Regions from separate parts of the Kitasatospora sp. NBC_00070 genome, predicted to be linked through region 2. Evidence: riboswitches for the same ligand, from Rfam matches in the RefSeq annotation. Region 2 holds a riboswitch; the other holds the start of a gene.
What was found. Region 2 has a riboswitch for glycine ahead of gcvP (aminomethyl-transferring glycine dehydrogenase). Riboswitches for the same ligand answer to the same signal wherever they lie in the genome.

Region 1: it holds a riboswitch for glycine, as region 2 does, so the genes downstream of both, gcvT (glycine cleavage system aminomethyltransferase GcvT) here and gcvP (aminomethyl-transferring glycine dehydrogenase) in region 2, are expected to answer to the same signal.

The regions. Positions count from the first base shown of each region.
Region 1 is NZ_CP108247.1:4,907,911-4,922,386, reverse strand. It holds gene OHV05_RS22620 (ABC transporter substrate-binding protein) at 1-1,013, opposite strand, end outside; gene OHV05_RS22615 (ABC transporter permease) at 1,160-2,140, opposite strand; gene OHV05_RS22610 (enhanced serine sensitivity protein SseB C-terminal domain-containing protein) at 2,560-3,327, opposite strand; gene OHV05_RS22605 (enhanced serine sensitivity protein SseB) at 3,442-4,257, opposite strand; glycine riboswitch at 4,379-4,481, shown strand; gene gcvT (glycine cleavage system aminomethyltransferase GcvT) at 4,633-5,751, shown strand; gene gcvH (glycine cleavage system protein GcvH) at 5,846-6,220, shown strand; gene glyA (serine hydroxymethyltransferase) at 6,361-7,626, shown strand; gene OHV05_RS22585 (L-serine ammonia-lyase) at 7,794-9,161, shown strand; gene OHV05_RS22580 (NADPH-dependent FMN reductase) at 9,169-9,699, opposite strand; gene OHV05_RS22575 (MBL fold metallo-hydrolase) at 9,788-10,660, shown strand; gene OHV05_RS22570 (DinB family protein) at 10,668-11,171, opposite strand; gene OHV05_RS22565 (ATP-binding protein) at 11,497-11,967, opposite strand; gene OHV05_RS22560 (Ig-like domain-containing protein) at 12,230-13,507, opposite strand; gene OHV05_RS22555 (Ig-like domain-containing protein) at 13,723-14,476, opposite strand, start outside.
Region 2 is NZ_CP108247.1:843,539-858,014, reverse strand. It holds gene OHV05_RS03945 (FHA domain-containing protein) at 1-341, shown strand, start outside; gene OHV05_RS03940 (MerR family transcriptional regulator) at 452-1,141, shown strand; gene OHV05_RS03935 (bifunctional nuclease family protein) at 1,194-1,664, shown strand; gene OHV05_RS03930 (MerR family transcriptional regulator) at 1,895-2,572, shown strand; gene OHV05_RS03925 (vancomycin high temperature exclusion protein) at 2,616-3,269, shown strand; gene OHV05_RS03920 (DNA polymerase IV) at 3,354-4,757, shown strand; gene OHV05_RS03915 (MFS transporter) at 4,901-6,340, opposite strand; gene OHV05_RS03910 (PRC and DUF2382 domain-containing protein) at 6,477-7,484, opposite strand; glycine riboswitch at 7,679-7,783, shown strand; gene gcvP (aminomethyl-transferring glycine dehydrogenase) at 8,022-10,892, shown strand; gene OHV05_RS03900 (DUF5999 family protein) at 10,955-11,146, opposite strand; gene OHV05_RS03895 (hypothetical protein) at 11,466-12,020, opposite strand; gene OHV05_RS03890 (glutamate-cysteine ligase family protein) at 12,363-13,862, shown strand; gene OHV05_RS03885 (phosphocholine-specific phospholipase C) at 14,020-14,476, shown strand, end outside.

The DNA of each region.
Region 1 (14,476 bases), 4.1 Mb from region 2:
GAGATGAAGCGGATGAAGCCGTTGTACGGGTTGTCCGTGTTGGCCTTCAGCGCCGGGTCGGTGAGGACCTTGGCCTGGGCGGCCTGCGAGAGACCGGTCTGGGCCCAGTCGAGGTCGGCGGTGCCGTCCAGCTGGCGGGCGTCCATGTCGTCGGCGTTGGTGGTGATCGTCAGCTTGACGACGTCCGGCAGCGCCTTGCGGAACGAGTCGGTGGCCGGGTCCCAGTTCTCGTTGCGGACCAGCTCGTAACCCTTGCCCGGCTCGGCGGACTTGAACTTGTACGGGCCCGAGGAGACCGGCTTGTCACCGTACTTGGCGCCGGTGTCCAGCTTCTGCGGCACGGGCGAGGCGGAGCCCATCGCCAGCAGGTACGGGAAGGAGGAGTCCGGCTTGGCCAGGTGGAAGATGATCGTGGTGTCGTCCGGGGTCTCCACCGTCTTCAGACCCAGCTTGTTCGGGTCCGTGTCGGTGTAGGGGCCCTTGTAGTCCTGGCCCTGGTCCAGCGAGTTGATCAGGTAGGTCGGACCGCCCGCGACGACGTCCTGCGCGAAGATGCGCTCGATGCCGTACTTGATGTCCTTGGTGGTGATCGGCGAGCCGTCCTCGAACTTCAGGCCGCTCTTCAGCTTGAAGGTGTAGGTCTTGCCGTCGGCGGCGATCTCCGGCTGCGCGGCGGCGAGGTCCGGAACGAGCTTCAGGCCCTCCTTGCCCGGCTTGCCGTCGAAGGCCAGCAGCGTACGGGCGTAGAAGCGCTCGTAGTTCCACACCGAGGCGTAGTAGGCACGGCCCGGGTCCAGGGAGTCGACGTCCGTGCTGGACCACAGGTTGAGCGTGCCGCCCTTCTTGTCGGAGGGGTTGTGCACCTTGTCGACGGCGGCGTTGAAGCCACCCTTCGAGGCGGAGTTGCTGGCGCCGTCGCCGGCGCCGCCGCCCTTCGAGCCGCCGCAGGCGGAGACGGTGAGGGCCAGCGTGGCCACCAGGGCGGCGGCGGCGAGCGTCCTGTTACGCGTCATGGGTACGGATCCTCCTGATGATGTGCGGGCCTGAGCGGTCCGCCGGGGGGTTCTGGTCCCCCAAGTGGGTGGCCGCGGGGTGGACCGGCCGTCGATGGGGGTCGGACGGCCATGCGGGATCGAGCAGTTGGAACTCGCCTCGGGGCTCAGTTGCCCTTGGGGTCGAGCGCGTCACGCAGGCCGTCGCCGAACAGGTTGAAGGCGAGGACGGTGACGAAGATCGCCAGGCCGGGGACCACCATGTAGGTCGGGTCGACCTGGTAGATCCTGGTGGCATCGGAGAGCATCTGGCCCCACGAGGGGGTCGGCGGCTTGACGCCCGCGCCCAGGAAACTCAGTGCGGCTTCGCTGAGGATGTTGGTCGGGATGATCAGGGTCGCGTAGACCAGGATCGGCGCCACCAGGTTGGGCAGCAGCTCACGGAGCAGGATGTGCACCCGGCCCGCGCCGAGACTGCGGGCCGCGTCGACGAACTCCCGTTCGCGCAGCGACAGCGCCTGGCCTCTGACGATGCGTCCGATGTAGGGCCAGCCGAAGAAGCCGATCACCAGCACCAGGATCGCCATCCGGACCCCGCTGCCCTCGAGCCCCAGCAGGGAGTTGGGCATCACCGAGACCAGCGCGATGCTGAACAGCAGCTGCGGGAAGGCGAGCAGGACGTCCATCACCCGGCTGATCGCGGCATCGACCCAGCCGCCGAAGTACCCGGCCGTGACGCCCATCAGCACGCCGATGACCACCGAGACGGCGGCCGCGAGCAGCGCCACGGTCAGCGAGATACGCGCGCCGTAGACGATCCGGCTGAACACGTCGCGACCGAAGGTCGGGTCCACGCCGAACAGGAAGTCGCCACTCATACCGCCGAACGCGCCCTTGGGCAGGCCGAGGTCGGGGTTGATCTGGTCCGGGTGCGGCTCGTCGACCGGGTGACCGAGCAGCGCGGTGAGCACCGGCGCGAAGACCGCAGCCAGGATCAGCAGCAGCACCACGACGCCACCGGCCAGCGCGACCTTGTCGCGCCTGAGCCGGTCCCAGGCGATCCGGCCCGGCGAACGGCCCTCGATCCGCTTGGCCGGTACCGCAGTTGGCGGCGGAGCTTCGGTGGTGCTCTCAGTGGAAGTGCTCATGTCTCAGTTCGTTCCCCTCGCCGACGGTGGCCGGCCCACGGTCCGGGCGCGCTCGGACGACGGGCCCGGTGGGGCCCGGGCCCGAGGCTGGTCCGGTTTCGCGTACTGGTGCGGTGGTGGTGCTGGTGCGTCGGTGCGGTGCTGCCGGCCGCAGATGCGGCGGTGTACGAAGAATGCTGAAAAGCAAGGGATTTGCAGGACCGGGTCGGCCAAACCCTTGAACCGCGTTGGGCAGACTCTCTGGCATCCGGGTTGCGCTACGCCAGACCTGACAACCGAAGGATGCCCAACTGTGATCTGTCCGCATGCACTCGTGATCTTGCCGAATAACGCTCTTCACACAGCTGTTACATGCCTGTCAAGATGCGTGCAGAGGAACAACCGGGACGTACCCCAACGACCGGCCCGGAGCAGGGACTTCACTGCCAGGGTTGATGCGGCCAATACCCCTGGGCCGGGTGGGGGCGGGCCTCCCGGTCGAAGAACGGCCGGGCGAAGGCGCGCATCCACAGCGCCACCGGGTCCCAGTCGTCGGCCAGCACCACGGTGGAGACCGGCAGGCCGGCCGGGGTCTGCGGCACCGCGCGCTGCACCAGCGCCCTCGCCGCCTCGACGGCGGGCGGTGAGGTGTCGTACAGGTCGAGGCCGATCGCCAGGTAGGGCTCACCCAGGGCCGGGCGCACCCAGGCCTGCCGGAGCGCCCTGACCGGGCGCACCTCGGCCGCCTCGCGCTGCAGCTGGGCGTAGAACAGCGGTGCCTGCACCACCGGCTCGGTCAGCTGGAGCGGGCCGGCCGGCAGCCGCTCCAGACCGGCGGCGACCCGCCGCAGGTCGGCCCAGGGCACCCCGACCCCGCCACCGGACACGTGCGGGTTGAGCCACAGGCCCCAGCGGGTCCGGTACAGCGCGTTGGCGATCTCCGGGCCGGAGATCACCTCGTGGCTGCGGGCCCAGCCGCTCGCGGCCAGCTGCTCGGGCGAGGTGACGGCGGGGGCGTAGCCGTGCCCGCCGAGCTCCATGTTTCCGTACTGGGCGTCCGGGCTGCCCGGGGTGCCGTGCCACAGCAGCATCCAGACCCGGCCCTCGGCCAGCGCGTACAGCAGCCGCTCGTAGGCGTCGAAACGGTCGGGTGCGACCTCGCCGAGGGCGCGCTCGATCGCGCCGTCTGCCGCCGCTCCCGCGCTCATGCCTCGCTCCGCCCGTTTCCGCCCGTCCGGCCTGGGCTCCGAGCGAAGCCTATTGGCCCGGCCCGACAGCCGTCATACCGCCGCCCCGTACCGGTGGGTCGCCGCCCGGCCCGGTCAGGCTCGGCCCGGGACCGCCCCGGACCTGACGTAGAAGGGACGTACCCGGCTGAGCATCCACTCCACCACCGGATCGGCCACCAGATCCAGCAGCACCAGGTGGACGCCCCACGGCGGCGGGGTGGTTCCGAGCGCCCGGCCGAGTGCCTCGTTCACCTGACCCGGATCGGCCGGCCAGCCGGCGTCCAGCTGCACCCCGATGAACAGCACCGGCGCGTCCCGCTCCACCCCGGCCAGCGCCCGACGGGCCGTCAGCACCCCGGGCAGCTCGGCGAGTTCGGTGATCGCCGCGCCCAGGAAGGCGTACGGCTCCTCGGCCGGCTCCGGCTCCCGGAGCGCCACCCTGGCCCCGTCCGGCTGCTGTTCCCAGCGCTCGCCCTGCGGGCCCCGGCGCAGCTCGCCGACCCCCTCCGGCGGCACCGGGATGCCCACCGGCGCCTCCGGGTTGACCGCGATGCCGACCCCGAGCGGCAGGCCCCGGGCGAACTCCCAGGCCGGGGCGATCGCGAACGGCAGGCCCGGGGCGTGCTGCAGGAAGGTCTCCTGCGAGGAGAACACCGGCACGTACGGCGAGCCGGCCAGTTCGATCGTCGGCAGGTCGAGACCGCTGCCCTGCGGGTCGGCGCCGGCCGGCAGCGGGATCCAGACCTGACTGCGCGCCAGCACCTCGATCACCCGGGGCGTCGCCCCCGGATCGCCGAGCGCGGCGGTCAGCACCTGCTCCAACTCGTTGACCGGCCAGCTGCCGCCGGGCGGCGCGGTGCCCGGCTCGGCCCATGCCTGCGCCCCTGTGTCGCCCGCCGGGTACCCCATCGCCGCCGCTACCGCCCCTCTAGGTCTCTGCTGCCAAGCAGCGTAGCGGTCGGACCCCCCTCCCCCCGGGGTACCGACTCGTGCCATGATGACCCCGCTGTACAACTTCACACTGGCCGCTCGAACCCGCGCGGGAGAGTCCGGACTGCCCTCGTGGCACAGGCCGGCGCCGAAGGAGCAAGTCCTCCCCGGAATCTCTCAGGCACCCCTACCGCCCGGGCGAGGCAGATCTGGAAAGTGGACACGGCCGCGCCGTGCGCCCACCCACGGTGCAAGCCGCCATCCTTGGATGTGCGGTGAAGCTCTCAGGTTGTGACGACAGACGGGGAGACTCCACCCCTGCATGCCCGTTTGCTGCCAAGGAGTCCAGTCACCATGTCCCCTCGCCTCACCGCGCTCGACGCCCTGCACCGGTCGCTCGGCGCGACCATGACCGACTTCGCCGGCTGGGACATGCCGCTCCGCTACGGCAGCGAGCGCGAGGAGCACCTCGCCGTCCGCACCAAGGCCGGCCTGTTCGACCTCTCGCACATGGGCGAGATCACCGTGACCGGCCCGCAGGCCGGTGAGCTGCTGGACCACGCGCTGGTCGGTTTCATCTCCGCGCTCGGCGTGCTGCGGGCCCGCTACACCATGATCTGCCGCGAGGACGGCGGCATCCTGGACGACCTAATCGTCTACCGCACCGGTGAGACCGAGTACATGGTGGTCGCCAACGCCTCGAACGCCCAGGTGGTGCTGGACGCGCTGACCGAGCGCGCGGCCGGCTTCGACGCGGTGGTCCGGGACGACCGGGACGCCTACGCGCTGATCGCGGTCCAGGGCCCGGAGGCGAACGGCATCCTGGCCTCGGTCACCGACGCCGACCTGCCCGGCCTCAAGTACTACGCACTGCTGCCCGCCACCGTCGCGGACCGCGAGGTCTGGCTGGCCCGGACCGGCTACACCGGCGAGGACGGCTTCGAGGTCTTCTGCGCCCCGGCCGACGCCGAGCACCTGTGGAACGCGCTGACCGAGGCCGGCACCCCGGTCGGCCTGGTCCCGGCCGGCCTGTCCTGCCGCGACACCCTCCGCCTGGAGGCCGGCATGCCGCTCTACGGGCACGAGCTCTCCACCGACCTGACCCCGTTCGACGCCGGTCTGGGTCGGGTGGTCCGGTTCGACAAGACCACCAACAACGGCGAGTTCGTCGGCCGCAAGGCGCTGGAGGCCGCCGCCGCGCAGGCCGAGGCCAACCCCCCGCGCAAGCTGGTCGGCCTGGTCTCCGAGGGCAAGCGCGTCCCGCGCGCCGAGTACGCCGTCGTCAGCCCGGACGGCACCCCGATCGGGCGGATCACCTCGGGTGCCCCGTCCCCCACGCTCGGCAAGCCGATCGCCATCGCGTACGTGGACGCGGCGCACGCCGCCCCCGGCACCGCGGTCGCCGTCGACGTGCGTGGCAAGCACGAGCCGGTCGAGGTCGTTGCGCTGCCGTTCTACAAGCGCGCCCGCTGAGACCCTTTCAGTTCCGCCCCTTCCGAGTTCCGGGCCCCGGTCCGCTCAGCGGACGGCTTCGCCCTACCCTCTTGCGATCCTGGAGAATGACGCCATGAGCAACCCCACGCACCTGCAGTACACCGAGGAGCACGAGTGGCTGACCGCCGCCGAGGACGGTGTCTCGACCGTGGGCATCACCGCCCACGCGGCCGATGCCCTCGGCGACATCGTCTACGTCCAGCTCCCCGAGGTCGGTGACACCGTCACCGCCGGTGAGACCTGTGGTGAGCTCGAGTCGACCAAGTCGGTCAGCGACCTGTACTCCCCGGCGACCGGCGAGATCGTCGAGATCAACCAGGCCGTCATCGACGACCCGGCCTCGGTCAACAGCGACCCGTTCGGTGACGCCTGGCTCTTCAAGGTCAAGGTCGAGGCGACCGACAAGCTGCTCAGCGCCGACGAGTACTCCGCCTTCATCGGCGGCTGACCACCGGTTGACGGGGAGTCGGCCGCAGCGCGGCGGCCGGCCCCTCCCTGGTCCACTGCCCTTACCGCCCACCCGTCGCCCGCCGCCACCCTTCCAGGGAACGCGCTGCGCGCGGCTGTGTTGAATGGGAAGACCCTGACATGACGGTTCTCAACCAGTCCCTGCACGCGCTCGACCCCGAGATCGCCGCCGCGGTCGACGCCGAGCTGCACCGCCAGCAGACCACCCTCGAGATGATCGCCTCCGAGAACTTCGCGCCCGTCGCGGTGATGGAGGCCCAGGGCTCGGTCCTCACCAACAAGTACGCCGAGGGCTACCCCGGCAGGCGCTACTACGGCGGCTGCGAGCACGTCGACGTGGCCGAGCAGATCGCCATCGACCGGGTGAAGGAGCTGTTCGGGGCCGAGTACGCCAACGTGCAGCCGCACTCCGGCGCCTCCGCCAACCAGGCCGCGCTGTTCGCGATCGCCCAGCCCGGTGACACCATCCTGGGCCTGGACCTGGCGCACGGCGGCCACCTGACCCACGGCATGCGGCTGAACTTCTCCGGCAAGCAGTTCAACGTGGTCGCGTACCACGTCGACTCGGCCGGCCTGGTCGACATGGCCGAGGTCGAGCGCCTCGCCAAGGAGCACCGCCCCAAGGTGATCATCGCGGGCTGGTCCGCCTACCCGCGCCAGCTGGACTTCGCCGAGTTCCGCCGGATCGCCGACGAGGTCGAGGCCTACCTGTGGGTCGACATGGCCCACTTCGCGGGCCTGGTCGCCGCCGGTCTGCACCCGAACCCGGTCGAGTACGCGGACGTGGTCACCTCCACCACGCACAAGACCCTCGGCGGCCCCCGCGGCGGCATCATCCTGGCCAAGCAGGAGTTCGCCAAGAAGCTGAACTCCTCGGTCTTCCCCGGTTTCCAGGGCGGTCCGCTGGAGCACGTGATCGCGGCCAAGGCCGTCTCCTTCAAGGTCGCCGCCTCGGACGACTTCAAGGAGCGCCAGCAGCGCACCCTGGAGGGCGCGAAGCTGCTCGCCGAGCGCCTGCTCCAGGACGACGCGGCCGCCGCCGGCGTCTCGGTCCTCTCCGGTGGCACCGACGTGCACCTGGTCCTGGTCGACCTGCGCAACAGCCAGCTCGACGGCCAGCAGGCCGAGGACCGGCTGCACGAGGTCGGCATCACGGTGAACCGCAACGCGGTCCCGAACGACCCGCGCCCGCCGATGACCACCTCCGGCCTGCGGATCGGCACCCCGGCGCTCGCCACCCGCGGCTTCCTGGCCGAGGACTTCCGCGAGGTCGCCGACATCATCGCCGAGGCCCTGCTGCCCACCTACGACGAGGCCAAGGCCGAGTCGCTGAAGGCCCGGGTCACCGCGCTCGCCGTGAAGTACCCGCTCTACCCCGAGCTGTAGCCGGCTCTTCGCCGGGAGATGTGACAGGCGACACCCGCCACACCTCCCGGCGCCCCGGGGCACCGCGCACACTGGACAGTGAGGCGGTGCCCCGTCCCATGCTCAGCGCGAGTCCGTCCACGAGACGGGCCGTCACCCTCCACGAGACCAGACAAGGACGTCACCCCGTGGCCATCAGCGTCTTCGACCTCTTCTCCATCGGCATCGGCCCCTCCAGCTCGCACACCGTCGGCCCGATGCGCGCGGCCCGGATGTTCGCCCGCCGCCTGAAGTCCGAGAGCGTGCTGGCCCAGACGGTCGGCATCCGGGCCGAGCTGTTCGGCTCGCTCGGCGCCACCGGCCACGGCCACGGCACCCCGAAGGCCGTCCTGCTCGGCCTGGAGGGCAACTCCCCCCGCACCGTCGACGTCGACCAGGCCGACGTGGACGTGGAGCGGATCAGGGCGGAGAAGCGGCTGCACCTCCTCGGGGTGCAGGACATCGCCTTCGACCCCGACACCCAGCTCATCCTGCACCGCCGCAAGTCGCTGCCGTACCACGCCAACGGCATGACGCTCTGGGCCTTCGACGCCGACGGCGCCGAGCTGCTGTCGAAGACCTACTACTCCGTCGGCGGCGGCTTCGTGGTCGACGAGGACGCGATCGGCGCCGACCGGGTGGTGCCCGACGACACCGCGCTGCGCTACCCGTTCCGGACCGGCGAGGAGCTGCTCCGGCTCACCCGGGAGACCGGCCTGTCCATCTCCGGCCTGATGCTGGAGAACGAGAAGGCCTGGCGCAGCGAGGCCGAGATCCGAACCGGGCTGCTGGAGATCTGGCAGGTCATGCAGGAGTGCGTGACCGCCGGCATGAGCCGCGAGGGCATCCTGCCGGGCGGCCTGAAGGTCCGTCGCCGGGCCGCCTCCGGTGCCCGCGCGATGCGGGCCGAGGGCATCAGCCCGGCCAACGCGATGGAGTGGGTGACCCTCTACGCGATGGCCGTCAACGAGGAGAACGCCTCCGGCCAGCGGGTGGTCACCGCCCCGACCAACGGCGCGGCCGGGATCATCCCCGCCGTCCTGCACTACTTCACCAACTTCATCCCCGGCGCCGACGACGACGGCATCGTCCGCTTCCTGCTCGCAGCCGGTGCGATCGGCATGCTCTTCAAGGAGAACGCCTCCATCTCCGGCGCCGAGGTCGGCTGCCAGGGCGAGGTCGGCTCGGCCTGCTCGATGGCGGCCGGCGGCCTCGCCGAGGTCCTCGGCGGCTCACCCGAGCAGGTCGAGAACGCCGCCGAGATCGGCATCGAGCACAACCTCGGCCTGACCTGCGACCCGGTCGGCGGCCTGGTCCAGATCCCCTGCATCGAGCGCAACGGCATGGCCTCCGTGAAGGCCGTCACCGCCGCCCGGATGGCGCTGCGCGGCGACGGCCGGCACCACGTCTCGCTCGACAAGGCGATCAAGACCATGAAGGAGACCGGCGCCGACATGAAGGTCAAGTACAAGGAGACCTCGCGCGGCGGCCTCGCGGTCAACGTCATCGAGTGCTGACGGCGGCTCAGGCCGCCAGCAGGGCCCGGACCACCTCGGCGATCCGGTCGCGGGTGGCCGGGTCGGTGATCAGGCCGTCGGCGCCGCGGGCGTCCGGTGGGACGGGGATGGTGGCGCAGGCCGGTTCGGCGACGGCCGCGCCGGTGTAGCCGAGCACCGAGGCGAGGGTGGCGGCCGCGCCGGTGCCGCGGCCGGAGGCGGCGGCGGTGATCCAGGCGGCGGGCTTGTCGCTGATCTCGACGCCGCCGACCGTCCAGTCGAGCAGGTTCTTGAACGAGCCCGGCAGGGTGCCCGCGTACTCGGGGGCGGAGATCAGCAGGGCGTCGGCCGCCGCGATGGCGGCCCGCAGCTCGGCCACCGGGGCGGGCAGCGGGTCGGTGTCGTGGTCCGGGTTGAAGTGCGGCAGCTCGGCCAGACCCTGGTAGAACGTGGTGGTCACGCCCTCGGGGGCCAGCGCGGCGGCGGTCCGCAGCACCGCCTCGTTGGAGGACCCGGCCCGCAGGCTTCCGCTCAGCAACAGCACATGGCGCGTCGTCATGCGGACACGCTACCCGCCGGGCCCTGCCCGGCAGTTGGCGCTCGCTAAAGCGGAGGCCGACGCCGGGCCCGGCTTGGTAGGTTGCCGCATGATCTTCGACACCGCCGCCATCGACTTCGCGCCGATCGCCCCGCTGCCGCTCGACGTGCGCTGGATCCACGGTTCCGTCTCGGCGAAGCACAACACCGACCCCGACATCCAGGTGCACCACTACGACGAGCACACCGTGATCCTGCGGCAGAACATGGCGGTCAACTACGAGGCCCCGTTCCTGTTCCTGCTGTTCGGCAACGAGCGCGCGGTGCTGATCGACACCGGGGCGACCGCCGAGGCCGAGTACTTCCCGCTCCGCCGGGTGGTCGACGAGCTGGTCGGGCAGTGGCTGGCGAAGCACCCGCGCCCCGGCTACGGGTTGGTGGTCCTGCACACCCACGGCCACGGCGACCACGTCGCGGGCGACGCCCAGTTCGCCGACCGGCCGGACACCGTGCTGGTGGACCGGGCCCTCGACACCGTCCGGGAGTTCCTCGGCCTCGGCCCGGACCTGGACGTTCCGGCCGAGCTCGACCTGGGCGGGCGGGTGCTGGACTGCCTCGGCAGCCCCGGCCACCACGCGGCCGCGGTCAGCTACTACGACCGGTACACCGGGCTGCTGCTCACCGGCGACACGGTCTACCCGGGGCGGCTCTACATCGCCGACTGGGACGCGTACGTCGCCACCATCGACCGGCTGATCGCCTTCGCCGACACCCACCCGGTCGGCCACGTGCTCGGCTGCCACATCGAGATGACCGACCAGCCGGGCGTGGACTACCCGTTCCAGGCCGTCCACCAACCCGCCGAACCGCCACTGGAGATGACGGCCGGTCAGCTCAGGGAGATCCGGGCCGCGCTCGACCGGGTGGCCGCCGCTCCGGGGCAGCACCCGTTCGACGACTTCGTCGTCTACTACAACGGCTGACCCGCCGTCACGCCCCGGTGCTGCCGTCCGCGAGTTCGCGCAGCAGGTCGAGGTGGCCGTTGTGCCGGGCGGTCTCCTCGATCAGGTGCAGGACGATCCAGCGCAGGTTGATCTGCCGCCCGTCCCGGACGGTCCGCCGCGCCACCGCGTCCAGGTCGGTGCCGGCCACCAGTTCGCGATAGCGGTCGGTCAACTGCCGGTAGTCGTCGAGCAGTTCGACCAGCGGCAGGTCCACGGCGATCCGCATCTCGCGGTCCGGGTCCTCGTCGGTCCACGGCCCCTCGTCCTCCCCGCCGAGGAAGACCACGTCGAACCAGTAGTACTCGACCCAGCGCAGGTGGCTGATCAGCCCGGCCAGGGTCATCAGCGGCGAGCCGGGCAGCGGGGCCTTCCGGGCGTCCTCCTGGGCGAGGTCCTCGCACTTGGCGAGCGCGGTGGCCCGGGTGTAGTCGAGGAAGGTGGCGAGCGAGGTGCGCTCGTCGAGGACGGCGGGCATGTCGGTGCGTGTCATGCCCGGGATCATGGCTGGTCCGGGGCGGACTGTCGACCGGAATTCGGCCCTCGGCGGCCGGGCCCGACTGGATAATCAAAGGCCGGGGTGGGAATCCATACGATTAGTCCAGGTGAAGTAGGTTACAAACCTTTCAATCGATTTTGCCCACATCGTGAGACCGTGCGATAGTCGAGTCATCAAGAGCTACGGCCACCCCCGACCCGGTTCGGCCGTCTGCACCGCGTGGCACGCACCCCCATGGCTTGCGCGGTGACCTGCAGGGGCCCCCACGCCGCATCACGGCGACCGGGGGCCCCGCACTGTTTTCCGGGGCCGGCCGCGCTCAGGACGGGGCGCGCTCGCGGACCTTGAGCTCGAACCAGACGCCCTTGCCGCGCGGCAGCAGATCCGCGCCCCAGCGCTCCGAGATGGTGCTGATCAGCAGCATGCCGTAGCCGGTCTCGTTGCCCGGCTCGGCGACGATCAGGCAAGGCAGCGCGCGGGAGGAGTCCCGGACCTCGACCCGGAGCCAGCCGGGGCGGCGGGTGAGCCGGAGGCCGACGGTGCGGCCGCCGGTGTGCCGGACCGCGTTGGCCATCAGCTCGCCGGTGAGGAGTTCGCCCGCTTCGAGTAACTGGTGCATCCGCCAGCCCTGGAGCACCGAGAGCACCACCCGCCGGGCCACGCCGACGAGTTCGGGACGGGACGGCAGGAAGACCTCCTGCTCGGCCGCCACCTGCTCGCAGAGCCGGCCGAAGCACTCGCGCTCGACCTCCTGCGGGCTGAGTCGTTCCAGAGTCTCCAGGGCGAGCACCCCACCTTCCGACGGGTCGTCAGTGGCCGGACCGGCCCCTGGAAGTGATGCCCACTCTGCCTCGCCCCATCCCGCCATGGGCCAATCATTGCGGAACGCAAGCGGCCGCGTACGGACAATGAACAAACGATCACTATTCGAATGGCATATGCCAAGAGCATCCCGAACGCGGCCCGAACAAGGGCTCGTACAACAGCTCGGCCCGGGCGCCATAAGGGCACCCGGGCCGAACAGTTGAGCAGGGATCAGCTCCCGGCGGGGTCTACCAGGAGGCCCAGGGCAGCGTCCAGCCGCTCAGGCCGTTGTCCGGCGAGACGGTCTTGCCCTTGGAGTTCTGGATCTTCACCACGTCGCCGACCATCGAGTCCGCGAAGTACTTCCCGGCGGTCGAGGCGTCGTCGCCGCCCTTGGTGTCCGCCATCGAGACGCAGCCGTGGCTGGCGTTGTACTTGCCGAAGGCGTTGCCCCAGTAGTTGCCGTGCACGTAGGTGCCGGAGGAGGTCAGCCGCATCGCGTGCGGGACGTCCGAGATGTCGTACTCGGAGCCCTGGATGTTGGAGACGGTGGCCGAGTTCATCCGGGTCACCTTCTCCTTGCTGGAGATGACCATGGTGCCGTTCCAGGACGGGTTCTGGTCGTCGCCCGCGGTGATCGGGATGGTCTTGGCCACGCCGTCCCGGGTGACCGTCATCTGGTGGGTGCCCGCGTCCGCGACGCTGATCTGCGAGCGGCCGATGGTGAACGGCTCGTCCCGGTCCACGTCACCGTAGACGCCGGGCGACACCTCGACGTTCTTCAGGCGGTACTTGATGGTGACCTTGGTACCGGACTTCCAGTAGGTCTCCGGCCGGAAGTCCAGCCGCTGGGTGCCGAACCAGTGCCCCTTCACCACGGTGTGGTTGCTGTCCTCGAAGGTGATGCCCTTGAGCACCGCGTCCTTGTTCTTGACCGGCTTGCCGAAGTTGACCGAGACGATCATGCCGACGCCGTACGTGCCGTTGTCGGTGATGTTGTCGTTCACCGAGGCGGTCTTCGCCGGGGTGAGCGTGGTGAAGCTGCTGGTCGAGGCGGCCACCAGGCCCTCGGCATCGGTGGCCTGGGCGCTCACCTTGTAGACCATGCCGACCGTGAGCGGCGCGCTGGGCTTCCAGCTCAGGCCGTCGGCGGTGACCGCACCGGCCACCGGCTTGCCGTTCTTGTCGGTCACCTCGACGGTGGTCAGCTTGCCGCCGGCCACCGCGACGTTCAGGGCGTCGTTGGGGTTGACGTCCTCGGCACCGTCCTTCGGGGTGACGGTCAGCACCGCGGCCGAGTTCTTCGGCGCGGGCGGGCTGGCGGCCGCGGAGGCCGCACTGTCGCCGCCGGTCGCGCCGGTGCCCTTGCCCTTGTCGTCCGAGCCGGAGCCCGAGCAGGCCGCGGTGAGCAGCAGGACGCCACCCATCGCGAGCGCGACCCCGGCCAGCCGGGTGCGCTTGGCACGGCGCTCGGCCGCGCCCTGGGTCCTGACTATCGCGGCATCGGCCGCCTGTACCGGCTTCACTCGGTCTGCTCCCCTCGGGGTGTCCACGCTCAGTACACGTTCCGGCGCCGGTTTCAGTTTCACGAAGGGCGAGGGTCGTGCCGAGTTGTTATCTGCGCCGGCCGCTCGACGGGCGAGCGGCGGCACGGCAGGCCAGGATAACCGGCGGAGATCGGTGTTCCTCCCGGGGAGGTCTGTGCTGGACCGGTGCGGGGTCGGTGGCGGTCGGTGCCCGGTCAGTGCACGCCGAGCGCGCTGCCGCGCTGCCACTGCGCCCAGGTCAGGTTCCAGCCGTTCAGGCCGTTGTCCGGCGGCACCTGGTCGCCGGCCTGCCCGTGCACCTCGATCACGTCCCCGATCATCGAGTGCTCGAAGAACCAGCCCGCCGGGGAGGAGTCCGAGCCGCCCTTGTCGTCGGCCAGACCGAGGCAGCCGTGGCTGGTGTTGGCGCTGCCGAAGACCGAGCGGGCCGCCCAGTAGTTGCCGTGCACGAAGGTGCCCGAGTTGGTCAGCCGCATCGCGTGCGGCACGTCCTTGATGTCGTACTCGTCGCCCAGGCCGACGGTCTGCGAGTTCATCCGGGTGACCGGGAACTTCTCCGAGATCACCATCGCGCCCAGGTAGGTGGAGAACTCCGGGCTGCCGCCGGAGATCCGCAGGGTCCGCAGCACCCGGCCGTCCTGCCGGACGGTCATGGTGTGCGCGTCCAGGTCGGCGGTGCTGACCATCGAGCGGCCGACGGTGAAGTGCACCTCCTTGGACTGGGTGCCGTAGTCCCCCGGCGCGCCCTGGACGTCCTTCAACCGCAGCGTCAGGGTCACCTTGGTGCCGGCCGCCCAGTACTTGTCCGGCCGCAGGTCCAGCCGCCGGTTGCCGAACCAGTGCGCGGCCACCGGCACCGGCGGGTCGGCGGTCACCGTGATCCCCCGCTCGACCGCGGCCCGGTCGGTGATCGCCCGGCTGAACCGGAGCGAGACCGGCATCCCGACC
Region 2 (14,476 bases):
CCGAGGTGCTGTCGGCGATCGACGCGCTGCCGCCGGGCTCGGCCCTGCTGATCGTGCAGCGCGGCCCGAACTCGGGCAGCCGCTTCCTGCTGGACGCGGACGTGACCACGGCCGGGCGTCACCCCGAGGGTGACATCTTCCTGGACGACGTCACGGTCTCCCGCCGGCACGTGGAGTTCCGGCGCCACCCGGGCGGCTTCACGGTGGCCGACGTGGGCAGCCTGAACGGCACCTACGTCAACCGCGAGCGGATCGACGAGGTGCAGCTCAACAACGGCGACGAGGTGCAGATCGGCAAGTACCGGCTGGTCTTCTTCGCCAGCCACCAGCGGGGGTACTGAACCCAACGTCGGCAGGAGCCCGAGTGACCGCGCACACCCCCAGCACCGCCGAGCTCTCGCCCGTCCCCGGTTCGCGCCGGGCGGGCGAGGTACGGCGCCGTGGTGACGAACTGCTCAGCATCGGTGCGGTGCTGACGTTCCTCCGGGACGACTTCCCCGAGGTCACCATCTCGAAGATCCGCTTCCTGGAGGCGGAGGGCCTGGTGGAGCCGCAGCGGACCCCCTCGGGCTACCGCAAGTTCAGCTCCGCGGACCTGGACCGGCTGGCGTACGTGCTGCGGATGCAGCGGGACCACTACCTGCCGCTGCGGGTGATCCGCGAGCACCTGGACGCGATCGAGCGCGGTGAGGCGCCGCCGGCGCTGCCCGCGCCCGACAACCGCCCCGGGCCGCTGGAGGAGGCGGACCGCGAGCTGGTGGCCCACCCGGGCGGCGGTGTGCGGTTGGGCCGCTCCGAGCTGCTGGCGGCCGCCGAGGCCGGTGAGGCCGAGCTGGTCGAGTGGGAGTCGTACGGACTGATCTCGGCCGGTTCGGACGGCGGGTACGACGGCGAGGCGCTGCAGGTCGCCCGGTTGGTCGCGGAGCTGGGCCGGTTCGGTCTGGAGCCCCGGCACCTGCGGGCGGTGAAGGCCGGCGCGGAGCGCGAGGTGGCCCTGATCGACCAGGTGGTGGCCCCGCTGCGGCGGCACCGCAACCCGCAGACCCGGGCGCACGCCGAGGCCACCGCGCGCGAACTGGCGACGCTCTCGGTGCGGCTGCACGCGGCCATGGTGCAGGCCGGACTGCGTTCGCGGACGTAGTGCCTGACCGGCTGCGCTTTCATATCCGGGGCAGGGGTCATAGGGTTGCGATGTGAACGAGCTCGACGTCGTGGGTGTCAGGGTGGAGATGCCTTCCAATCAGCCGATCGTGCTGCTTCGGGAGGTAGGGGGCGATCGGTACCTGCCGATCTGGATCGGTCCCGGTGAGGCGACGGCCATCGCGTTCGCCCAGCAGGGCATGACGCCGGTGCGGCCGCTGACCCACGACCTGTTCAAGGACGTGCTGGAGGCGCTCGGCCAGCAGCTCACCGAGGTGCGGATCAGCAACCTGCGGGACGGGGTCTTCTACGCCGAACTGGTCTTCTCCGGCGGGGTCGAGGTGAGTGCCCGGCCGTCCGACGCGATAGCGCTGGCGCTGCGCACCGGTACGCCGATCTTCGGGGCCGAGGAGGTGCTCGCCGAGGCGGGCATCGCGATCCCGGACGAGCAGGAGGACGAGGTGGAGAAGTTCCGCGAGTTCCTCGACCAGATCTCGCCGGAGGACTTCGGCGGCCAGCAGTAGTCCGGCTGTAGTCCGCCACGCCGTCCATCGCAAGTCGTGTTTTGCCAAAGGGCGTTCGCATACCCACACTGAGGGCACGAAAAACCACTCGGCCGGGTGACATTGTCACCGGCGCCCGGCGTGGCGATCGTTGACGGGTCCGGGGCGACTGCTTACCGTCAGGAGTGGCTCCGGTCGGTTACGCCTTCCGGGGGCCGACGGGGCATCAGGACGAGCGGACGGAGGTAGGCATGAGCGGCACGGGCGACGAAGCAGCCGTCGGAGGCCAGTGCTCCGTGCACGTTCCGCGCTCCGCGCGCAGTGTGCTGGAGCGTGCTCGGGAGGGTGCCGGCGGCGAGCCGGGGCTGCCGAGGGTCAGCCGGTTCCCCGCGGTGCAGGCGGGCCAGCCCGCGATCGAGCGGCTCGCGCCGACCTCGGCACTGGTCGGCTACCGGGGCCCGACGGCCTGCGCGGCGGCCGGCATCACCTACCGCCAGCTGGACTACTGGGCCCGGACGGGCCTGCTGGAGCCGAGCGTGCGGACGGCCTACCCGGCCAACTCGCATCGGCTGTACAGCTTCCGCGACATCCTGCTGCTGAAGATCGTGAAGAGGCTGCTGGACACCGGGGTGTCGCTGCAGAACATCCGGGTGGCGGTCGGCCACCTGCGGGGCACCGAGTCCGAGGACCTGACCGGGCTGACCCTGATGTCCGACGGCGCCACCGTGTACGAGTGCACCTCCCCGCAGCAGGTGGTCGATCTGCTGAAGGGCGGTCAGGGGGTCTTCGGCATCGCCGTGGGCGCGGTCTGGCGGGAGCTGGAGACGACCCTGAGCCGGCTGCACGCCGAGCGCACCGACACCGGTGAGACCCTGGCCGGCCAGGACCCGGCCGACGAACTGGCCCAGCGGCGCAACCGCGCGGGCTGACCGCACGTCGCTCTCCCCGGACGGACGATCAAGGGGAGGCACGATGCGGCGGGCGGTGCAGCGGCGGCTGTTCCAGGCGGTGGTGGCGGCGAGCGCGGTGGCGCTGGCGCCGATGACCTGGCTCTGGCTCGGGGCGGGGGACCGGATCGGCACGGTGGCGCAGGCGCCCGCGGCGCCGGTGGCGGTGGTGTTCGGGGCCGGGCTGTTCGACGGCAAGCCCTCGCCCTACCTGGCGCACCGGCTGGACGCGGCGGTGACGCTCTTTCAGGACCACCGGGTGCAGGCCGTGCTGGTGACCGGCGACAACAGCCGGACCGAGTACGACGAGACCGACGCGATGCGGGACTACCTGGTCGGGCACGGGGTGCCCGCGGTGCGGGTGGTGGAGGACTACGCCGGCTTCGACACCTGGGACTCCTGCAGCCGGGCGCAGAAGGTCTTCGGGGTGGAGCGGGCGGTGCTGATCAGTCAGACCTTCCACGTCCGGCGGGCGCTGGCGCTCTGTCAGGCGGCGGGCATCGACGCGTACGCGGTCGGGGTGGACGAGGCGACCGACCGCACCTGGTACTACGGCGGGCTGCGGGAGATCCCGGGGGCGGGCAAGGCGGCGCTGGACGCGCTGTTCGAGCCGGACCCGGCCTTCCTCGGCGAGAAGGAGCCCGGCCTGGGCCGGGCGCTGGCGGACGCCGCGCCCTGACGACCGCGATCCGACCGGCCGGGACCTGACACGGCCGCACCGGGTCGTCCGGAAACTGTCGTACCCCTGCGGGATGATCGACCCGTGCGGTCAGTGCCGAGCATCCTCCACCTCGACATGGACGCCTTCTTCGCGGCGGTGGAGCAGGCGGCCAAGCCGAGCCTGCGCGGGAAGCCGGTGATCGTCGGCGGCCTCGGCGGCCGGGGCGTGGTGTCCACCGCCTCGTACGAGGCCCGGAAGTTCGGCGTGCACTCGGCGATGCCGATGGCCCAGGCCCGGCGGCTGTGCCCGAACGCGGCCTTCCTGACCGGCCGGTTCGAGGCCTACCGGCAGGTCAGCGAGCTGGTGATGGGGCTGCTGCGGGAGCTGTCCCCGCTGGTCGAGCCGCTCAGCCTGGACGAGGCCTTCGTCGACCTGGAGGCCGGCCCGCACGGCGAGCTGCTGGCCGACGTCGGGCCGGTGGCCGCACCGGAGCTGATCGTGGCGATCGCGGCCGACCTGCGGGCGGACATCACCGAGCGGACGGGCCTGACCGCCTCGGTCGGCCTGGCCGGCTCCAAGCTGATGGCGAAGATCGCCTCCGAGCAGGCCAAGCCGGACGGCCTGGTGCTGGTGGAGGCCGGGCAGGAGCGGGCGGTGCTGGCCACCATGCCGGTCCGGGCGCTGCCCGGGGTCGGCCCGGCCACCGAGCAGGTGCTGCGCCGGGTCGGCCTGGAGAAGGTCGCGGACCTGGCCGCGGCGGGTGAGGCGGAGCTGGTCCAGCTGCTCGGGCGCTCGCACGGCCTCGGGGTGTTCCAGATGTCCACCGGCCAGGACGACCGCCCGGTGGTGGCGGACCGGGACGCCAAGTCCGTCTCGGTCGAGGACACCTTCGAGGTGGACCTGCTGGACCGGGGGCGGGTGCTGGCGGAGATCGACGTCCTGGCGGCCCGGTGCATCCGCCGCCTGCACGCCAGCGGCCGCTCGGGGCGGACGGTGGTGCTCAAGGTGCGGCGCTTCGACTTCTCCACCCTGACCCGCTCCGAGACGCTGCGGGCGCCCACCGACGACGAGACGGTGATCGCCGAGGCGGCCCGCCGGCTGGCCCTCCAGGTGGACATCACCGGGGGCGTGCGGCTGCTCGGGGTGGGGGTGTCACAGCTGGCGGACTTCACCCAGGAGGACCTGTTCGCGCAGGCGGAGCAGGCCGAGCGGGCGGAGCGGGCCGCCACGCCGGAGGTGCTGGAGGAGGTCAGGGCCGAGCCGGCGCCGGTGGTGGAGGAGACCAGGCACTGGCGGCCGGGGCAGGACGTGACGCACGCTCAGCTCGGCCCGGGCTGGGTGCAGGGCAGCGGGGTGGGCCGGGTGACGGTGCGGTTCGAGACCCCGCAGAGCGAGATCGGCCGGGTCCGTACCTTCGCGGTGGAGGACCCGGAGCTGACGCCGTCCCGCCCGCAGCCGCTGCGGCCCGGGATGGTGCTGCCCGAGGAGGCGTACGGGGACGGCTGAGAGACGGGAGCGGCCCCCGCACCGTGTCCAGCGGTGCGGGGGCCGTTCATCCGGCCGGGCCCCGGGTGCGGTCGTGATGCCCTCACGTACCGCCGTGGGCCCGGTGACCGCGCGACCCGTCCCTGAGCGCGCGGTCGACGCCGTCAGGCGTCGGTCTTCACCGGCTCCGGGGCGGAGGCGGCAGCCTCGACCGGGGCGGGCGTGGTCTTGACGGTGCGGATCGCGAACGGCACCACGGCCGCCACCAGGCACATCGCGCCGGCCACCCAGAAGGCGTGCTGGTAGGCGTCCAGGGTGGGCAGCGGGATCGGCAGGTGCGGGATCAGGTCGCCGGTCAGGATGGCGCCCATCACGGCGGTGCCGATGGCGCCGCCGACGGTGCGCAGCACGGCGTTCATGCCGTTGGCGATGCCGGACTGCTCGACCGGGACGGCGCCGTTGATGTAAGCGGGCATCGCGGCGTACGCCAGGCCGACGCCGAGGCCGAAGACGGCGGAGGCGAGGTAGATGTCACCCTCGGCCCCGTGCCGGACCGCCAGGTACATCAGGCCGATGGCGCCCAGCAGGCCGCCGAGCACCAGCGGGAGCCGGGGGCCGCGACGGGCGATCAGCAGCGCGCCGACCGGGGCGGCGACCATCGAGCCGATGGCGGAGGGCAGCAGCATCACACCGGCGTGCAGCACGCTGGCGGTGAAGCCGTAGTGCGCGACCTTCTCGGGGGTCTGCGCGAAGTTGCTGATCACCATGAACGAGCCGTACATGCCGAAGCCGATCAGCAGCCCGGAGAGGTTGGTGAAGGCGACGGCCGGCCGGGCCATCATCTTCATGTCGACCAGCGGGTGGGCGACCCGGACCTCGATGAGGCCCCAGACCAGGGCGACCACCGCGGCGACGGCGAACAGGCCGAGGGTGCGGGTGGAGGTCCAGCCCCAGGTGTTGCCCTGGCTGACCGCGACCAGCAGGGCGCAGAGCCAGCCGGCCAGGGTGAGCGCGCCGAGCGGGTCGGCGCCGCCGTTCTTGTCGGTCACCGGGTCGGTCGGGACCCGGAAGATCACCAGGACGATCGCCAGCAGGCCGAAGGCCAGGCCCATCCAGAAGATCGACTTGTAGTTCCAGTGCTCCAGCAGCAGACCGGTGGCGACCAGTCCGAGGCCGCTGCCGACGCCCATCGAGGCGCTGATCAGGGCGACGCCGCCGGTGACCTTCTCCTTGGGGAGCTCGTCCCGGACGATGCTGATCGCCAGCGGGAGCACCCCGCCGCCCGCGCCCTGAAGGACGCGGGCGACCACCAGCCAGGTGAACGAGTGGGTGCCGACCGCCAGGGCGGACCCGGCGACCAGGCCGCCGAGCGAGACCAGCAGCATCGGCTTGCGGCCGCGCAGGTCGCCGAAGCGGCCGAGCAGCGGGGTCAGTACGGCGGCGGACAGCAGGTTCGCCGTCATCAGCCAGGTGATGTTCGAACCGGAGACGTCCAGTTCCTTGGCCAGCGAAGGCAGGATCGGGACGACCGCGGTCTGCACCACGCTGAACGCCAGCATCGCCAACACCAGGGCGGGGAGCACGCGCGCGCTGCTCGGCCTCACGGATTTTCCTCCAGTTCGGGCCACCCTGGCAGAGAGCTTCAGGTGGGAGAAAGTCAATGAACTGAAGTAAAGATGCCGTCAGATACTTCACTGTGTCAAATATTGCTTGGTGAAGCTTTGGCAAAGTGGCGGGGCGTCAGGACGGCCGGAGCGGTTCCGGGCGCAGCTGGCCGGAGTTGGCGGCGGTCGGCGCGGGTGCCGGCGCGGGTGTCGGGGTGGTGGTGCTGTCGTGGATCTCCACCTGCTCGCGGCGCAGCTCCTCGCGGATCAGCGCCTCCTCGGTGAACCGCTCGACCACCAGGCGGACCCGTTCGACCGGGGCCAGGTACTTGCGCACCACGGGGCGCTCCTCCCGGAGCGTCACCTCCTCGACCGCCTCGGCGATCTCCTGCTCGCTGAGCGCGGCCCGCTCGGCCTCGGTGACCGGCACCCGCTCCACCCGGACCCGCTCCTTCACCACCGGCACCTTGCGCTCGACCGCCTCGGTGGTGACGTACTTGCGCAGCTTCGCGGTGCCCAGCACGTGCCACTCGGTCGTGACGTCCAGCCGCTCCTCGCGGCAGGTGATCTCCACCGGGCCGGCCGGCGCGTTGCCGACCGTGGTCGGGGCGGGGGAGGGGGCGCCGGTGGTGGCGGGCGGCGGGCTGAGGACCGGATCGGTGTGCTGCTTGGCAGCCGGGGCCTCCGGGGTGGTGGTGAAGGCCATCGGGGCGGCCGCCACGGTCGGGGCGGCGGGTGAAGCGTTCATGCTGGTTTCCTTGCTGAGGGTGCCGAAGTCGAGGTCCTTGGCGGTCCCCGACCCGTTGCCGACCGCGGCCGGCGGAGCGGCACCGCCCGCGTCCAGGCCGTAGTAGCGGTAGAGCTGGAGCTCCTGGGCGGGGGAGAGGTGCTGGCCGACCCCGAAGTCGGGGGAGTCCTTGATCAGCGACTTGTCGTACGGCACCTTGAGCTCCTCCCCGGAGAACTCGCTGGTGGTCAGCGGGACGAAGGCGTCCCGGCCGAAGATTCCGGTACGGACGGCGGCCCACTCCGGCTCGCCGGTCGCGTCGTCCAGGTAGACCTCGTCGACCGTGCCGATCTTGTCGCCGTTCCGGTCGACCGCCTTGTGGCCGATCAGGTCTCGCGGGTCGATGTCGGTCTGCACGCTGTCCTCCAACAGGTACGAATGCCCCGTTGACGGGTCGTCAGGGGGCGGCCGAAGGAGCTGGACGGCCGCACTTCACACGAAAAGCCATCAAACGGACGCTGGCGAGCCGGGTGCACCCGTCCGGGGCAGTCCGCCGGACCGGGGCACCCGTGATCAACCGGCGTGTCGCTGGTACCCTGGGCCGCGACTGCCGAGCCCGCTCGGGAGAGTCCCCGCACCGCCCGGCGGTGTCACGGGGACGCCGAAGGAGCAAACCCTCCCCGGAATCTCTCAGGCATCCGTACCGTGCGGGGTAGGTCACTCTGGAAAGCAGGGCAGGACCGACGGCGAGGGAGCCGACGGACCCCACCCTCACCGACGGTGCAAGCCGACGGGGCGGCCCTGCGGCCGCCGCGTGCGGGCGAAGCTCTCAGGTACCGATGACAGAGGGGGAGGCCTGACGGGCTCGTTCGTCCCCGGCTCCGCTGTCCCACAGTGGTGTTGCCGTCCGGCGTGCGTGCCCCCGCCGGTCCGTGACCAGGAGGCCTCGACCCCATGAATGCCCAGCCGACCCTCACCGAGCTTGAGCAGTCAAGCCCCTTCGAGAGCCGTCACATCGGCCCCGACGCCGCCGCCCAGGAGAAGATGCTGGCGCAGGTCGGGTACGGCTCGCTGGACGAGCTGTCCGACGCCGCCGTCCCGGACGCGATCAAGAGCCTGACCGCGCTCGGCCTGCCGGCCGGCCGCAGCGAGGCCCAGGTGCTCGCCGAGCTGCGCGAGCTGGCGGACCGCAACCAGGTGCTCCAGCCGATGATCGGCCTGGGCTACTACGGCACCTTCACCCCGCCGGTGATCCTGCGCAACGTGCTGGAGAGCCCGGCCTGGTACACCGCGTACACGCCGTACCAGCCGGAGATCTCGCAGGGCCGGCTGGAGGCCCTGATCAACTTCCAGACCGTGGTCGCCGACCTGACCGGCCTGGACACCTCCGGCTCCTCGCTGCTGGACGAGGGCACCGCCGCCGCCGAGGCGATGGCGTTGGCCCGCCGGGTCGGCAAGGTCAAGGGCGGGATCTTCCTGGTCGACGCCGACACCCTGCCGCAGACCGTCGCGGTGATCCAGACCCGGGCCGAGCCGACCGGGGTCGAGGTGGTCGTCGCCGACCTGTCCGAGGGCATCCCGGCCGAGCTGGCCGAGCGCGGCGTCTTCGGCGTGCTGCTCCAGTACCCCGGCGCCTCCGGCGCGGTCCGCGACCTCGCCCCGGTGATCGAGCAGGCGCACGGCCTGGGCGCGATCGTCGCGGTGGCGGCCGACCTGCTGGCGCTCACCCTGCTCAAGTCGCCGGGCTCGCTCGGCGCCGACATCGCCTGCGGCACCTCGCAGCGCTTCGGTGTCCCGATGGGCTTCGGCGGCCCGCACGCCGGCTACCTGGCGGTCCGCGCCGCGTACGCCCGCAGCCTGCCCGGCCGCCTGGTCGGCGTCTCGGTCGACGCCGACGGCAACCGCGCCTACCGCCTGGCGCTGCAGACCCGCGAGCAGCACATCCGCCGCGAGAAGGCCACCTCCAACATCTGCACCGCCCAGGTGCTGCTGGCCGTGATGGCCTCGATGTACGCGGTCTACCACGGCCCCGACGGCCTGGCCGACATCGCCCGCCGGACCCACCGCTACGCCGCCGCGCTGGCCGAGGGCCTGCGCGCGGGCGGCGTCGAGCTGACCACCGGTCAGTTCTTCGACACCGTCACCGCCAAGGTGCCGGGCCGGGCCGCAGCGGTGGTCGCCGCCGCCCGCGAGAACGGCGTGAACGTCTTCCGGGCGTCCGAGGACCTGGTCTCGATCTCCTGCGACGAGACCACCACCCGCGAGCACCTGGCCGCCGTCTGGGCCGCCTTCGGCGTCACCGCCGAGGTCGCCGAGGCCGCCGACGCGCTGCCCGCCGCCCTGCTGCGCCAGGACGAGTACCTGACCCACCCGGTCTTCCACAGCCACCGCTCGGAGACCGCGATGCTGCGCTACCTGCGCCGCCTCTCGGACCGGGACTACGCGCTGGACCGGGGCATGATCCCGCTGGGCTCCTGCACCATGAAGCTCAACGCGACCACCGAGATGGAGCCGGTGACCTGGCCCGAGTTCGGCCAGCTGCACCCGTTCGCCCCGGTGGACCAGGCCGAGGGCTTCCTGACCCTGATCCGGCAGCTGGAGCAGCAGCTGGTCGAGGTGACCGGCTACGACGCGGTCTCCATCCAGCCGAACGCCGGTTCGCAGGGCGAGCTGGCCGGCCTGCTCGCGGTCCGCGCCTACCACCGCGCCAACGGTGACACCCAGCGCGACGTCTGCCTGATCCCGGCCTCCGCGCACGGCACCAACGCGGCCTCCGCCGTGATGGCCGGCATGCGGGTGGTCGTGGTGAAGACCCTGACCGACGGCGACGTGGACGTCGAGGACCTGCAGGCCAAGATCGAGCAGCACCGCGAGCAGCTCGCGGTGCTGATGGTCACCTACCCGTCCACCCACGGCGTGTTCGAGACCCAGATCACCGACATCTGCGCGGCCGTGCACGAGGCCGGCGGCCAGGTGTACGTGGACGGCGCCAACCTGAACGCCCTGGTCGGCCTGGCCAAGCCGGGCAAGTTCGGCGCGGACGTCTCGCACCTCAACCTGCACAAGACCTTCTGCATCCCGCACGGCGGCGGCGGCCCGGGCGTCGGCCCGGTCGCGGTGCGCTCGCACCTGGCGCCGTACCTGCCGAACCACCCGCTGCAGCCGGAGGCCGGCCCGGCCACCGGTGTCGGCCCGATCTCGGCCGCCCCGTGGGGCTCGGCCGCGATCCTGCCGATCTCCTGGGCGTACGTCCGGCTGATGGGCGGCGAGGGCCTCAAGCGGGCCACCCAGGTCGCGGTGCTGAACGCCAACTACATCGCCAAGCGGCTCGCCCCGCACTACCCGGTGCTCTACACCGGCCCCGGCGGTCTGGTCGCGCACGAGTGCATCATCGACCTGCGCCCGCTCACCAAGGAGACGGGGGTGACCGTGGACGACATCGCCAAGCGCCTGATCGACTACGGCTTCCACGCCCCGACCATGTCCTTCCCGGTGGCCGGCACGCTGATGATCGAGCCGACCGAGTCCGAGGACCTGGGCGAGATCGACCGGTTCTGCGAGACCATGATCGAGATCCGGGCGGAGATCGAGAAGGTCGGCAGCGGCGAGTGGGCGGCGGACGACAACCCGCTGCGCAATGCCCCGCACACTGCCGGCGCGTTGGCCGGTGAGTGGACGCACGGCTACTCGCGCCAGGAGGCGGTCTTCCCGGCCGGCGTGAACCCGGCGGACAAGTACTGGCCGCCGGTGAGCCGGATCGACGGCGCGTACGGCGACCGCAACCTGGTCTGCTCCTGCCCGCCGCTGGACGAGTACGGCTCCTGAGCCGACGCAGGGCCCCGGGTGCCCCCGGCGGAGTCACTCCGCCGGGGGCACCCGTCGTTCGGTCAGGAGGCGATCGCCAGCGGGCGGCGCGGGCCGACCACCCGGCCGTCGGGCAGCAGCTCGCCGGTGTCGTCGAACAGCAGGACGCCGTTGCAGAGCAGGCTCCACCCCTGGTCGGGGTGGCAGGCCACGGTGACGGCCGCCTCGTGGTCGGTGGACTCCGCTGACGGACACTCAGGACGGTGCTGGCACATCTTCGTACCCTCGCTTCGCTGCTTACGACCCGGCCGACCGGGTACGGGCAGCCGCTGGGTGCCCCGCCCCGTCGATCCGATCCCCTGCCCGGCCCAGGTGTGAACCGGCGCTCCGACGGGTAGGACAGGTCGCCCCCCGCGTCGGTTCCCAGTGTCGTCATACCGAGGGCATCCCGCAGCGATTTCGTGACATGCGCCACAACTGGATCCCAGGGATCACCCGTTCAGATGGCACCGGGTGCCGGGCGGCATCGAACGGGCCACCGGCGGCAGCCCGTTCGGGGCGGCGCCGATGGCCCGTTCGGGTGATGGGCGGGGCTCAGGACCGCCCGAGGGCCAGCGGTCGGGCCAGCAGGGCGAGCAGCTCGGCGGCCGGGTAGACCCGGTGCGCGGTGATCCCGAGCGGTGCGGGGGCGAGCGGGATCAGCAGGTCGACGGAGGGCCCGGGCTCGGGATGGTGCAGCCAGAGCGCGGTGGCGTAGTGGCCGGGCATGGAGAGCAGCCGGGGCTGGTGCCTGGCCCGGGAGGCGATGGCGAGCTGACCGGCCTGGCGGAGCGCGCGCAGGGTGGAGTCCAGGTAGGGGCCGGCGGTGAAGTGGGAGAAGGTGTGGCCGTCCGGCGACTCGACCACCTCGGCCGCCGCGGCGGTCTCGTGGCCGGATCGGATCAGGAACCGCCAGCCCGTTCGGCGGGCGGTGGCCAGGGTGGCACCGGGCTCGTCGAGGACGTGCACCGCGAGCGGGTGCGCGGGTAGCAGCCGCTCGGCGCCGCGCAGGGCGGCGGCCGCCGGCGGGCTGAGCGCGGCCTCGTTCTCCAGTGCGCCGAGGACGGCGCGCAGGGCGCTCAGCGGGGGCTGGGGCGTGTGCAGGGTCATGGCGGGTCGCCTCTCCGTGCTAGATCGGCGTGCGAGTGCGGCATACCGGCGTGGCGCTGGCGGAAACCTGGGCCGTGTCCGGTTGGGCATGATCGCGGCGTGGGCGCGGGCCCACCGTCGCGAAGGCTTCGGGAGCGGCGGGCGCCGGGCGGAAGATGTGCGAATTCTACTCGAACAGGTGCACAGGGTGACCTTCTTATCACGTTCGGTGTCCGGTGGCAAGTCGGGAATCAGCTGACGCGCCGTCAACAACCTTGTTCGGCCCCTCTGTTCGGGCTCGCGGCTAGGGATCTTCCGGTGGGGCATGATGCAGGGACGGTCGACCTAGGTGAAGGGGCACCCATGGGCGAGAAGGTCGTGGCTACTCGCGCGGAACTGTCCGATCGGCAGCTGTACCGCCGAAAGCTCCAGTGCTGTCTTGACGCGTTGGACCGGATGCTGCGCGAGGGGCGTTTCGACCGGCCGAAGGCGATGGTGGGCCTGGAGATCGAGCTCAACCTGGCCGACGACCTGGGCCGCCCGGTGATGCGGAACGAGCAGGTGCTGGCCTCGATCGCGTCCGGCGACTTCCAGACCGAGCTGGGCCAGTTCAACATCGAGCTGAACATCGCCGCCCGCCGGCTCACCGGCCACGTGCTGGACGAGCTGCGCGAGGAGATCGACACCGGGCTGCGCTACGCCGACCGGAAGGCCGAGGAGGTCGGCGCGCGGATCGCGATGGTCGGCATCCTGCCGACCCTGGACCTGGACCACACGGGCCTGGACGCGATGTCCCACAACGACCGGTACACCCTGCTCAGCGACCAGATACAGGCCGCCCGCGGCGAGGACATCGCGCTGGACATCGAGGGCGTGGAGCGGCTCACCGTCGAGTCCGTCACGATGGTCGCCGAGGCCGCCGCCACCTCGCTGCAGCTGCACCTGCAGGTCACCCCGGAGCGGTTCGCCCCGGTCTGGAACGCGGCCCAGGCGATCGCCTCGGTGCAGCTCGCGCTCGGGGCCAACTCGCCCTTCCTGTTCGGCCGCGAGCTCTGGCGGGAGACCAGGCCGGTGCTGTTCCAGCAGGCCTGCGACACCCGTTCGGCGGAGCTCAAGGCGCAGGGCGTCCGGCCGATCACCTGGTTCGGCGAGCGCTGGGTGGACTCCGCGCTCGACCTGTTCGCGGAGAACCAGCGGTACTTCCCGCCGCTGCTGCCGATCTGCGACGACGAGGACCCGGTCAAGGTGCTGGCCTCCGGCGGCATCCCGAAACTGGCCGAGATGCGCCTGCACAACGGGACCATCTACCGCTGGAACCGCCCGGTGTACGACGTCTCCGGCGGCGTCCCGCACCTGCGGGTGGAGAACCGCTGCCTGCCCGCCGGGCCGACCGTGGTCGACACCCTGGCCAACGCCGCGTTCTACTACGGCCTGGTCCGGGTGCTGGCCGAGCAGCCCCGGCCGATCTGGACCAGGCTGCCGTTCGCCCAGGCCGACCAGAACTTCCACACCGCCGCCCGGTACGGCATCGACGCGGTGCTGCAGTGGCCGAAGCCGGGCCGGGGCGCCCGGGGCACCGTCCCGGTGGCCGCCACCGAGCTGGTGCTGAACGAGCTGCTCCCGATGGCCCGTCAGGGGCTGGACGAGTGGGGGATCGAGCCCGGCGACCGGGACCGCTACCTCGGCATCATCGAGCAGCGCTGCCTGCGCCGCACCAACGGGGCCTCCTGGCAGGCCGCCACGGTGCACGTGCTGCGCGAGCGGTACGGGATGGACCGCTCCTCGGCGATCGCCGCGATGACCCGGCGCTACCTGGAGCACATGCGCGGCGGCGAGCCCGTGCACACCTGGCCGGTGGGCTGACGGGCCGGCAGGTTGTCCAGACCATCGGGCAAGTTGTACGAACAACCTGCGGTCATCGGGCCGCAACGTGATCACTGCTGCGTGTACATCTGGGGCAACTAGACATAGCGGGTCCGGGCCGAACAGTGGCCCTGTGCTGTGAACGAGGAGCACCCCGATGAGTCCCGAAGTCTCACGCCGCACCCTGCTCGGCGGCGCCGCCGCGGCCGCCGTGCTGTCCGCCCTGCCGCTCAGCGTCCGGGAGGCGCTGGCCGCCCCCGCCAAGCCGGGGCGGCTGACGGACATTCAGCACGTGGTGGTGCTGATGCAGGAGAACCGGTCGTTCGACCACTACTTCGGCACCCTGCCCGGAGTGCGCGGCTTCGGTGACCGCACCGCCGTGCGCGGGGTGACCGGCCGCTCGGTGTTCCACCAGCCGGACCCGTCCCGGAAGGATGGGCACCTGCTGCCGTTCGCGATGAACGCCGCGCACACCAGCGCGTACCAGCAGGGCGCCCCCGCCTTCGGCTTCGTCGACTCGATGAAGGCGTGGAACGACGGCCTGGCCGACGGCGGGGTCTCCCGGCGCTCCTCCGGCTGGCTCGGCCAGGGTTACTACGAGCCGGCCGACATGC